2 regions of the Bacillus sp. KNSH39 genome follow, and region 1 is predicted to be linked to the other one. Evidence: riboswitches for the same ligand, from Rfam matches in the RefSeq annotation. Region 1 holds a riboswitch; the other holds the start of a gene.
What was found. Region 1 has a riboswitch for S-adenosylmethionine ahead of ACUL40_RS05235 (ECF-type riboflavin transporter substrate-binding protein). Riboswitches for the same ligand answer to the same signal wherever they lie in the genome.

Region 1 (6,250 bases):
AACAAGGAAATACTATTAGAACGGAAACGGTTTCGGAAGGGAAAAGCGGTAAAAATTTAACTTTAACAATAGATATGGAATTGCAAAAAAAAGTAGAGGAGAGCATAGAAAAAATATTAAAACAATATAAAGGATCAGAATCAATGTTAGACCGTGCTTTCGTAGTGATGATGAATCCGAAAAATGGCCAAGTATTATCAATGGCTGGGAAAAGGCTTGTAGAAAAAGACGGGAAAATGGAAGTTGAAGATTATGCTTTAGGCACGCTGACAAGTTCATATGAGCTTGGATCAACGGTTAAAGGTGCGACAGTGTTAACAGGGTTTGAAACAAATGCAATAACTCCTGGAACACATTTTTATGATGCACCTATGAAATTTAAAGGAACTAAGGAAAAGAAGTCTTGGAAAAATTTTGGTGATATAGACGATCTAAGAGCGTTACAAGTTTCTTCAAACGTTTATATGTTTAATATAGCATTAAAAATTGCTGGCGTGGGTTATGTGAAAAATAGTTCACTAGATATTAAACAAGAATATTTTGATAAAATGAGGTATTATTTCAGGCAATTTGGACTAGGCGTACAAACTGGTATTGATTTACCAAATGAAACCGCAGGACAAATTGGAAGAAAAGATAATCAGCCTGGTTTCTTATTAGATTATTCTATTGGACAATATGATACGTATACACCACTTCAGCTTGCACAATATATTTCGACTATCGCAAATGGAGGGTATCGAATGAAACCACAAATTGTTCAAGAGATTAGAGAACAAACCGTTCAAAAAGATGAGGTTGGTAAAGTAGTACAATCAATAGAACCCGTTGTTTTAAATAGAATCGATATGAAACAAGAATATATTAATCAAGTAAAAGAAGGATTTAGAAAAGTATTTCAAGAGGGAGATGGAACGGGAGTAAGAGCATTCCAAAAAGCACCATATAAACCAGCTGGTAAAACAGGGACCGCACAAACTGTATATGGTGGAGAAAATGAAATTGGGCGAAATGCGAAAGGTGATCGTAGAGAATGTTATAACTTAACATTGGCTGGATATGCGCCATATGATGATCCAGAAGTAGCATTTTCTGTTGTAGTACCATGGGTTGAAAATGATAAATCGGGCATTAACTCCGATATTGGAAAAGAAGTTTTAGATGCTTATTTTGATTTGAAAAATAAGAGATTAACTGGTGAAGCGCCAAAAACAGATGCCTCTAAAGAGAATTAAAATGTACGAAACGTCTCTAGCATTCCTGTAAACTAGAGGCGTTTTTATCTGGGAATAGATTAGAAATGGGGTATATATGAAGCTGTTTATTCTAAAATATTGGAGGAACATATGTAGCTACATATTCATTATAATAGGGGTTATTTTTATTAATAAGTCCTTTTTATTTTGTATGGTAGAAGGAATTTCGATGCAACCTACTTTGAATGAAAAAGATTATATACTTGTTAATAAGGTAAACGTCTGTTTATCGTCTTTTCATCATGGAGATGTTGTCATTATAAAAAAAGAAGACGCGCCTACTTACTATGTGAAACGAATTATTGGATTATCGGGGGATAACATACAACTAAAAGAGGATGAGGTATTTATTAACGGTAAAAAGCGTGATGAGTCGTATATACATTTAGATATGTCACAAGTATCCAATCGTTTTTCAAATTTTAGAGAAATAAAAGTTCCTACGCATAAATTATTTGTGTTAGGTGATAATCGTAATCATAGTAAAGATAGTAGGAATACACTTGGACTTATTGATGAATCAAATATAATAGGTAAAGTAGAAATGGTATTTTATCCATTTGATCATATAAAATGGATAAAATAATTCTATTAACGATTCACATTTTATAAAATAAATCATATATTGATAGCATAGGACAAGCAGAAACGCTTGTTCTAACCTCACAGAACACTCCTTATCACGGTTAGGCATCTACATAGGTAGATGCTTTTTTTTATGTTGATGACTGAAAATTATTTATCAATATAATGTAGCAAGCATATTAGGACTATTAGGGGAAGATTACTTGTACAAATAACAGTATGCTTAATTAAAACAGTGAAATGTAAGGAGTGAGGAATAAGTGCTAAATATTTTAGTAGTTAATTTTCCAGCAGAGGGGCATGTAAACCCTACATTAAATTTAGTAAAAGCCTTTACTGAACGAGGGGATAACGTACATTATATTACAACGGCAAACTTTAAGGATAGAATTGAAGATTTAGGAGCTACTGTACATACTCATCCGGATCTATTAAAAGAGATTTCTATTGATGCTGAAACCTCATCTGGGTTAAATGCTTTCTTTCATGTGCATGTTCAAACTTCTTTATATATATTAGAAATTACGAAACAATTATATGAAAGTATAAATTTTGATTTCGTAATTTATGATATATTTGGCGCAGGAGAGTTAGTAAAGGAATATTTACAAGTTCCAGGTGTAGTGTCCTCACCTATATTTTTAATTCCGCCAGAATTTTTGAAGACATTACCTTTTCATCCAAATGCAGATATGCCATTTCAACCAGAGGAAATCTCTGAAAAATTACTAAATCAGATGGAACATAAATTTGGAGTAAAACCAAAGAATAATCTTCAATTTATGAATAATAAGGGTGATGTTTGTCTCGTATACACAAGTCGTTATTTCCAACCTAATAGCGAATCGTTCGGGGAAAATAACATTTTTATTGGACCGAGTATTTCAAAGCGTAAAACAAATATAAAGTTTCCACTGGAATCACTTAAAGAAAAGAAAGTTATTTATATTTCAATGGGAACACTGCTTGAAGGACTCGAACCATTCTTTAATACTTGTATTGATACTTTTTCAGATTTTGATGGGATAGTTGTAATGGCAATTGGTGATAGAAATGATATTTCTAAAATTAAGGAAGCACCAGATAATTTTATAATTGCTCCATACGTACCTCAATCAGAAATATTAAATGAAGCAGATGTTTTTATTACACATGGCGGTATGAATAGTGTACACGATGCCATTCATTATAATGTCCCATTTGTAATAATACCGCATGATAAAGATCAGCCAATGATAGCGCAAAGATTAACTGAGCTTGAAGCGGCACATAGACTATTGAAAGAACATGTTAATGTACACACTTTAAAAGAGGCCGTAACAGATGTACTTTCAAATGAAAAGTATAAACATGGTATAAGAAAACTTAATGATAGCTTTTTAGAATGTGGTGGTTCAAAAGAAGCCATTGCAGTTATTGAATCTCTTTTAAATAAAGTAAAACTTTAATTGGTGGGGCTTTACTGCCTGCAAATAGCGGGATAATTAGTCGTAACTGTATACAAGCATAGAGGTTCTCACCTTTATGCTTGTGTATTCTTATCCAGCAAATTGTACAGCAGTATTTGCATGTAAAAAAGCAGTATCAAAAACGGGAACAGTAAGATCATTTTGGGAGATGAGTAAAGGTATTTCAGTGCAGCCTAATAATATACCTTCAGCGCCGTTTTGAATTAATGATTTTGTAATTTGTAATAACCTTTTTTTAGATGTTTCTGAAATGATCCCTCTACTTAATTCATCTAATATGACATGGTGGATAAAAGTTCTTTCCTCGTCATTTGGGATAATTGTCTCAATGTTATATTTCGCTAATCGTGATTTATAGAAATCTTGCTCCATCGTTTGTTTTGTTCCTAATAGTCCGATACGTTTTATATTCTGTTCTACCATTTCTTTAGCACTTACATCACCAATGTGAAGAAGCGGGATAGATATTGCTTGTTCTACCTCCTCGGCAAATAGATGTACAGTATTTGAACACATTAATAAACATTCAGCCCCAGATTTTTCAACTTTCTTTGCAACTGTAACTAGTTCATTTTTCACTTCTTCATATTGATGGTTTTGTAATAAAGTAGTTACTTCACCAAAGTCCATACTATATAAAATTAGCTTCGCATTTTGATCGTATTGAGAGAGTGTAAGTGTATTAATATGTTTATAGTATAATGATGTAGATTCCCAACTTAATCCTCCAATCAAACCAATAACTTTCATAATGCATTCCTCCCGAAACGATTTTGAACTCATTATTTCATAATTCCGATAAGAATACAATGATTTAAATGCGCTATTTAATAAAAAATAAAAATAGTAAGAAAAGTGTTGAAATTTACATTCTTTAGTGCCATAATACGAATTACAAATTAATACTTATCCAGAGAGGTGGAGGGAACGGCCCTAAGAAACCTCAGCAACCCCTATGCAATTTTATAGGAAGGTGCTAATTCCGCAGAGGACACGATGTGTTTTTTGAAAGATAAGAGGATTCTTGAAAGTGAAAGAAAGTGACCTCTTATGTAAGAGGTCATTTTTTTGTTGTATAGAAAGGGAGTGTCGATGCATAATTCATTTTTAAATTAAATATAGAGTAATAAAAGTTGACTAATATGAGAGGGGAATTGTCATGAATAAATTATCAACAAAGTTAGTAGTAGCAATCGGTATTGGAGCAGCATTATACGGGATATTAGGACTTTGGGGATTTTCTATTGCACCGAATACATTTATTAAACCAGCATTAGCTATATTAACTGTTTTTGGAGCATTATTTGGTCCAGTGGCAGGACTGTTAATCGGACTTATCGGTCATACCGTAACAGATACGATTGCTGGATGGGGTATTTGGTGGGGATGGGTTATTAGTTCAGGAATTATTGGTTTTTCAATGGGGCTTATTCAAAAAAGAGTTGGTTTTAGTGTGAAAAACGGGTCGTTTAACAAGGGGGATATTTCTTATTTAGCAATTACTGGGCTAGTTGGTATTGTCATTGCTATTATATTTGCTGGGGCATTCGATATTATTGTGATGGGAGAACCATTTGACAAAATTGTTATACAAGTATTAGGAGCAACAATTTCCGATGTCATCGTTTTCTTAGTACTTGGATTGCCACTTACAATTGGTTTGGCGAAATCCAATAAGAAACATACACATTTAAAAATTGAAAAGTAGGGATGTTAACATGCAACCAATTATTTCGTTTGAACAATTCACCTTTCAATATGGGCATGCTGCGCAGCCTACTTTAAGTGATATTACCTTTCATATATACCCTGGGGAAAAAGTGCTAATTGCTGGACGAAGTGGTTCAGGAAAGTCGACATTAGCTCATTGTATAAATGGGCTAATCCCATTTTCTTACGAAGGGAATAGCACAGGTAACGTTTTAATTGCCGGTAAAGACCCAAGGGAAGGAAGTATTTTTGAACAAAGTAAACAGGTAGGAACAATTTTACAAGATCAAGATGCTCAATTTATTGGTCTGACAGTAGAAGAAGATGTAGCTTTTTATTTAGAAAATGAATGTGTAAAGCAAGATAACATGAAAAAGATTGTTTCGGACTCATTAAGAAAGGTGAAGATGCATACGTTTCATAAACAAAGTCCACATGAATTATCAGGAGGTCAAAAGCAAACAGTTTCTCTTGCTGGTTTATTAACAACAAATGCGGATATATTATTGTTCGATGAACCATTAGCGAACTTAGATCCACTAAGCGCCATACATACGATAGAACTTATGAAAGATATACATGAGCAGTATAATAAAACGATTGTTATTATCGAACATAGGATAGAAGAAATTTTAAAACTGGATTTAGACAAAGTTATATTAATTGATGAAGGTAAAGTCATTGCGATGGGAACACCAAAAGAAATCTTAGCGTCAAATATATTACCACGTATTGGCTTAAGAGAGCCTATTTACATCGAAGCATTAAAGAGATTACATTTTGATCGTAATAATGACGTAATATATCCAATGGAAAACCTTCAAAAAGAAAAGGTAAGCAACGTTATAAAAGAGTGGATGGAGAAACAAGTCATATTAGAAAGGAATGCTAAAAACAAGGAATTACTTAAAGTGGAGAATTTATCATTTTCATACCCTAATAAACAAAAAGTATTAGAAAATGTAAACCTTTTAATATATGAAGGAGAAATTGTGGCACTGTTAGGACATAATGGAGCAGGGAAATCAACATTAGCTCATAGTCTTATAGGTATAAACAAAATGAAAAATGGGAAAATTGCGTTAAAAGGTGAAGATATTAGTTCTTGGTCTATTCGTAAACGTGGGGAAATCATATCTTACGTGATGCAAAATCCAAATCATATGATTACACAGCCTACTGTTTTTGAAGAAGTTTCATTTACATTAACATTACATAATTTTTCTAAGG
Region 2 (6,250 bases), 2.3 Mb from region 1:
CGTGGTTATATACGTTAGCTTCTTCGCCGTCTACTAAGAATACAGCTTGAAGTGGAGTTTCAAGAACAACGTTTTTCGGAACATATACGAATGCACCGCCGTTGATTAATGCAGCATGAAGTGCAGTTAGACGATGCTCGTCTACTTTCACGCCGTCTTTCATTAAGTACTTTTGTACTAGTTCAGCATGCTCAGTTGCAGCTGTTACGATGTCTGTGAAAATAACACCTTTTTCTTTTGCTTCATCTGCTAAAGAAACGAACGCAGTTGTACCAGTGCGTTGTACTAATACGCTGTTATTTTCATCGATTAAGTTTTTCACTGCTTCTGGAAGTTCAGTTAAAGAACTTACAGGCTCTTGCTTAGCAGCGTCGCCTTTTCCGATAAAGTCCCATTTGTCAATTTTCGTTTTATCAGGCGTTGGCATTGGAAGTTCAGTTGCTTGTGCAAGAGCTTGTAAGCGGAACTCAGTCAACCAAGCTGCTTCGTTTACTTCGCTTGCGCGTTGACGGATTGTTTCTTGATCGAAAGGTAATGTACCGATTGTCATGTTTATGCTCCTCTCTTACGCTTCTTGCTCTGTTGTTTCGTCTTCAATACCTAATTCTTTTTTAATCCAGTCGTAACCTTCAGCTTCTAGACGTTGTGCAAGCTCAGGGCCACCAGATTTAACGATACGACCGTTCATCATAACGTGAACGAAGTCTGGAGTGATGTAGTTTAATAAACGTTGGTAATGCGTAATCATTAGGCAACCGAACTCTTCGCCGCGCATTTCGTTAATACCTTTAGATACAACTTTTAATGCATCGATATCAAGACCTGAGTCGATTTCATCTAAGATTGCGATTTTTGGCTCAATCATCATTAATTGAAGAATTTCGTTACGTTTTTTCTCTCCACCAGAGAAACCTTCGTTTAAGTAACGTTGTGCCATTTCTGGATCCATTTCTAGGAATTCCATGTTTTTATCTAATGTACGGATAAATTTCATAAGAGAAATTTCATCGCCTTCTTCACGACGTGCGTTAATTGCAGAACGTAAGAAGTCAGCGTTTGTTACTCCGCTAATTTCACTTGGATATTGCATTGCTAGGAATAGACCCGCTTGTGCGCGCTCGTCTACTTCCATTTCTAATACATCTTCACCGTCGATGATGATGCTACCTTCTGTTACTTCATACTTTGGGTGACCCATAATTGCAGAAGATAAAGTTGATTTACCTGTTCCGTTAGGTCCCATAATTGCGTGGATTTCTCCACCTTTTACTTCAAGGTTTACACCCTTTAAAATTTCTTTGCCATCAATTGATACGTGTAAGTCTTTAACCGTTAATGTAGAACCAGCCATCTCAATACCTCCATTAATCCTATATATACATTTTAAAAATTCCTAAAACGTTCATATTCTCATTTTATTCTCATTCTAATTTTATATCAAATAAAATGATATCGCAAACGACGAAAAAAAGTAACCGTTTTTTCACAAATGTATATAAGTATTTCCTTCACATCTTTCTATGATACACCTTTCTTCTTATTTATATAAAGAAAAAAGGACTGGTAATTTTCCAGCCCTTTCCTTATATTTATTCACTTACCGGAAGTACAGCACCTTTATATTCTTTATTAATAAAATCTTGAATTTCTTTTGAATGTAGCACTTCTACTAGCTCTTTAATTTCTTTTTTCTTCTCATCACCTTTACGAACTGCAATGATGTTTGCATACGGAGAGTCTGATCCTTCAATCGCAATTGCATCCTTTGTTGGATTTAATTTTGCATCAATTGCATAGTTTGAATTAATAAATAAAGCATCTCCCTCATTATTTTCATACAATTTCGGTGAAAGTCCAGGTTCAACATCTGTTTTAAATTTTAAGTTTTTCGGGTTTTCTACAACATCTTTTACTGTTGCTTTAACAACATCTACTCCGTCTTTTAATTTAATAACGCCACCTTTTTGTAACAATGCTAACATACGGCCTCGCTCCGCTACGTTATTACTCATAATCACTGTTCCGCCATCTGGTAAGTCTTTTAAGCTTTTATATTTCTTAGAATAAATGCCCATAGGTTCTAAATGGATTTTTCCTGCGTTTACAATTTTATATCCCTTTTCTTGAATTTCTTTATCTAAGTAAGGAATGTGCTGGAAGTAGTTCGCATCAATTTCTTTATCCGCTAAAGCCTTATTCGGCAACACATAATCTTGGAATTTTTTAATTTCTAATTTAATACCCTTTTTCTCTAAAATCGGCTGTGCCTTTTCTAAAATAACAGCGTGTGGCACGTTAGAAGCTCCCACAACAAGCTTATTCTCCTCTTTTCCTCCGCAAGCAGCTAATGTAAATACAGACAACGCTGTAACAACTGACAGTAGAACCTTTTTCATATGATTTCCCCTTCTCCCCAATGGTTATGTAGTTATAAAAAGAGCCGGCATACACCAGCCCTTTTCAGCAATTATTCTTTTACAGGAACAACTGCCCCTTTATATTCTTTATTAATGAAGTCTTCAATTTCTTTAGAATGCAATACTTCTACAAGAGCTTTAATCTCTTTCTTATCTTTATCGCCTTTACGAACAGCTACTATGTTTGCGTATGGTGAATCATTTCCTTCAATTGCAATTGCATCTTTTTCCGGATTTAACTTTGCATCAATTGCATAGTTAGAGTTAATTAAAACAGCGTCGCCTTCTTTATTGTTATACACTTGTGGCAATAAACCAGGCTCGATATCCGTTTTGAATTTTAGATTTTTCGGATTATCTGCAATATCTTTTGGAGTTGCTTTAACTGGATCTATTCCGTCTTTAATTTTTAAAATACCTTCTTTTTGTAAAATTGCTAAACCACGTCCATGGTCAGCAACTGAATTACTCATAATAATTGTCGCTCCGTCCGGAAGCTCTTTTAAGCTCTTATACTTTTGAGAGTACACACCAATTGGTTCTAAATGAATTTTTCCTGCTACTTCAAAGTCATATTTTTTATCTTTAATTTCTTTTTCTAAATACGGAATGTGCTGGAAGTAGTTTGCATCTAAATCCTTATCCGCTAAAGATTTATTTGGTAATACGTAGTCTTGGAATTTTTTAATTTCTAACTCAATTCCTTTTTTCTCAAGTAACGGTTTTGCCTTTTCTAAAATAACAGCGTGCGGTACATTAGAAGCACCCACAACAAGTTTCTTTTCATCTTTATCTTTCCCGCCACAAGCAGCTAACCCAAAAATTGAAGTTGAAATAAGTGCCGTAAGTAACAATTTTTTCATTTGAAGCATCCTCCCGTTTTTTATTATCGTTTATCTATTCGAGTCGTTAAACTATCACCAATCCACTGAATTAAAAATACAACTAGTAATACACAAATTGTCGCAACGATTGTTACATCGTTATTCCCTCTTTGGAATCCTTCTAAGTAAGCAAGTGTTCCAAGGCCACCAGCACCAACAACTCCTGCCATTGCTGTATAGCCTACTAAAGCAATTGTCGTAACCGTAATACCAGATACTAATGCTGGTAACGATTCTGGAATTAACACTTTCAAAATAATTGTGCTTGTTTTTGCTCCCATTGCTTTTGAAGCTTCAATTACACCTTTATCAATTTCGCGAAGTGCGATTTCAACCATTCTCGCGTAGAATGGTGCTGCTCCAATAATTAAAGCCGGCAAAGCTGCACTTGCTCCAAGAATTGTTCCAAGAAGAATCTTTGTGAATGGGATTAATAAAATAATTAAAATGATGAATGGTATAGAACGGAATATATTTACGAATGCTCCAATCACCGTATTAATTGATTTGTTTTCCCATAAATTATCTTTTGCTGTCATGAAGAGTAACAATCCTAAAATGAGTCCTAAAACAAATGTCGCAAGAGCTGCGATTGCCGTCATATATAACGTTTCACCAGTTGCTTCTAACATTTGATTCCAATCAACATTTGCAAGTAACTTATCCATGTGCAATCACCTCCAGCTCTACTTGATCTTGATGAATTCCTTCTATTGCTTGCTGGATCGCTGTTTCCTCACCATTTAAATGAACGACTAAACTACCGTAAGAACCGTTATTCGTTTGTGCGATATTTCCTTGCAAAATGCTAACTTCTATATCACTGCGTTGCATCAATCGTTGAAGCACTGGTCTTTCTACAGCCTCACCGATAAACTGCAAACGAATTACTTTTCCATCTGGATATTTTTCAATTAAACTTTCAATCGTTTCATTTGTATCTTCAGAATCCGTTAACTGCTGTACAAATCGTTTCGTAATATCTTGCTTCGGATTACGGAATACATCAAGTACTGGACCTGTTTCTACAATCTTTCCTTTCTCCATTACCGCAACACGATTACAAATCTTTCGAATTACGTGCATCTCATGTGTAATGAGTACAATTGTTAAACCAAGGCGCTTATTAATGTCTAATAGTAAATCCAAAATTTGATCTGTCGTTTCCGGATCAAGAGCTGACGTTGCTTCGTCACATAAAAGCACTTGTGGATTGTTAGCTAATGCTCTTGCAATCCCAACGCGTTGCTTTTGTCCCCCGCTCAGCTGAGATGGGTACGCGTCTCCTCTTCCTTCTAATCCAACAAGATGAATTAATTCATCAACACGTTTTCTTCTCTTCGCTTTATCAACACCTGCAATTTCAAGTGGAAACTCTATATTTTCACGTACTGTTCGTGACCAAAGTAAGTTGAAGTGCTGAAAAATCATTCCAATTTCTTGCCTTGCCTTACGAAGTTCGCTTCCTGTAATTGCTGAAATGACACGATTTGCAATTGTAATTTGGCCAGAAGTTGGTTTCTCCAACTGATTGAACAATCTAATTAAAGAACTTTTTCCAGCGCCACTATATCCGATAACACCAAATATTTCACCTTTATCTATTTTTAAATTGGCGTTATCTACAGCAGTGACATCACCGCTTTTCGCCTTATATATTTTCCTTACATTCTCTAATAGAATCATGATGTTCACCCCTTTTTTGTTTAGGTCGACTCCGCAATTTTTTATTTTTAATGCGTGTAGTCCACTGTTATCATTACTTTTATTATTTGAATGTCCTCCACATTCAAACAATAAAAAAACCTTTCTGCTTTAGAGAAGCAGAAAGGTTTTTATGCGTATATAACAACATTATCCCTCTCTCTCATCTCTCAAAGCATTTGCTTTGCAGGAATTGGCACCATTTCAACATAAGTTGACGGTTGCCGGGCTTCACAGGGCACAGTCCCTCCACCTCTCTTGATAAGAGAAATCAGATTCAATTTTCGTCTGATTTGAAATTTATGAAATTGTCTATATTTTATGACTTGAATTGTATCAATATACACTCACCATGTCAACAGAAATTTTCGCAAAAAATGAAACTTCAGAATTTTAAGCACCTACTGACATCGGTTTACATATATGAAACATCGATTCCACTAATAACATCGTTCGGTACGTTCCCGAATATTGTACACGTCCATCATTCATTAGCATTTGCAATCGTACATTTCCATTCACCAATTGTTCTATATCCTTTTCATCTAAGCAAATGATTTGTTCCGTTCCTCTTTCCTCATGTACCAACTCTATATAATCTCTTGAAATTTGTAACGAACAACTTTCATCTCCAAAGCGAAAATTAACAGTTTTTTCTTCTTGTCTTAAAAGCGGTTCTAAATGATATTGACCATTAGCGTAATTTACAAATGATTGAAGCAAAGAATATAATCTCACCCTAAATCACATCCTTCATATCACTTTCTATTACATATCATTCCCTCTCACTAAAGAGCAATCCTGTTATTTTCGCTCGACAAATACTGTATCCATCCTGCATCTCGACATATTTCCCAAGAAATATGTCGAGGCGGCAAAATTTTTGCCGCCTACTTTAATTCCGTATATAAATATTCAACCGAATGAAATGCGTATATCTTCTTCATCAGTGTCCCATTTTCAAAAACAAGTAAACAAGGTACACTTTCAATCCCATACTCTTTTGCTAAATGCGGAGCATAATTTAAATCTAACATCCCAATTTTCAAATCTTCAATTGTCATCTCAACCACTGTTAACATCTTTTTTGCTAATTGGCATGTTCCACACATTGGAGTATATACATATAATACTGTTTTTTCTTCGTTCTCTATTAGGGCTGTAGCTTCGGCTCCTGTCCAATCAATCACTTCTATCATTCCTTACCGTAAATATTCTGTATAAACGTCAATGTCGGCTCCCCAT

Region 2: linked by a shared signal. The riboswitch ahead of ACUL40_RS17260 (methionine ABC transporter ATP-binding protein) and the one ahead of ACUL40_RS05235 (ECF-type riboflavin transporter substrate-binding protein) in region 1 are both predicted to bind S-adenosylmethionine.

Annotation. Positions count from the first base shown of each region.
Region 1 covers NZ_JBQXYO010000001.1:1,049,756-1,056,005, forward strand. The annotation lists gene ACUL40_RS05215 (peptidoglycan D,D-transpeptidase FtsI family protein) at 1-1,235, shown strand, start outside; gene lepB (signal peptidase I) at 1,312-1,842, shown strand; gene ACUL40_RS05225 (macrolide family glycosyltransferase) at 2,102-3,289, shown strand; gene ACUL40_RS05230 (aspartate/glutamate racemase family protein) at 3,380-4,060, opposite strand; SAM riboswitch class I at 4,214-4,329, shown strand; gene ACUL40_RS05235 (ECF-type riboflavin transporter substrate-binding protein) at 4,470-5,018, shown strand; gene ACUL40_RS05240 (ABC transporter ATP-binding protein) at 5,029-6,250, shown strand, end outside.
Region 2 covers NZ_JBQXYO010000001.1:3,351,045-3,357,294, forward strand. The annotation lists gene sufD (Fe-S cluster assembly protein SufD) at 1-550, opposite strand, end outside; gene sufC (Fe-S cluster assembly ATPase SufC) at 566-1,351, opposite strand; gene metQ (methionine ABC transporter substrate-binding lipoprotein MetQ) at 1,590-2,396, opposite strand; gene metQ (methionine ABC transporter substrate-binding lipoprotein MetQ) at 2,468-3,280, opposite strand; gene ACUL40_RS17255 (methionine ABC transporter permease) at 3,304-3,969, opposite strand; gene ACUL40_RS17260 (methionine ABC transporter ATP-binding protein) at 3,962-4,987, opposite strand; SAM riboswitch class I at 5,166-5,273, opposite strand; gene ACUL40_RS17265 (hypothetical protein) at 5,399-5,743, opposite strand; gene ACUL40_RS17270 (thioredoxin family protein) at 5,896-6,204, opposite strand; gene ACUL40_RS17275 (toprim domain-containing protein) at 6,208-6,250, opposite strand, start outside.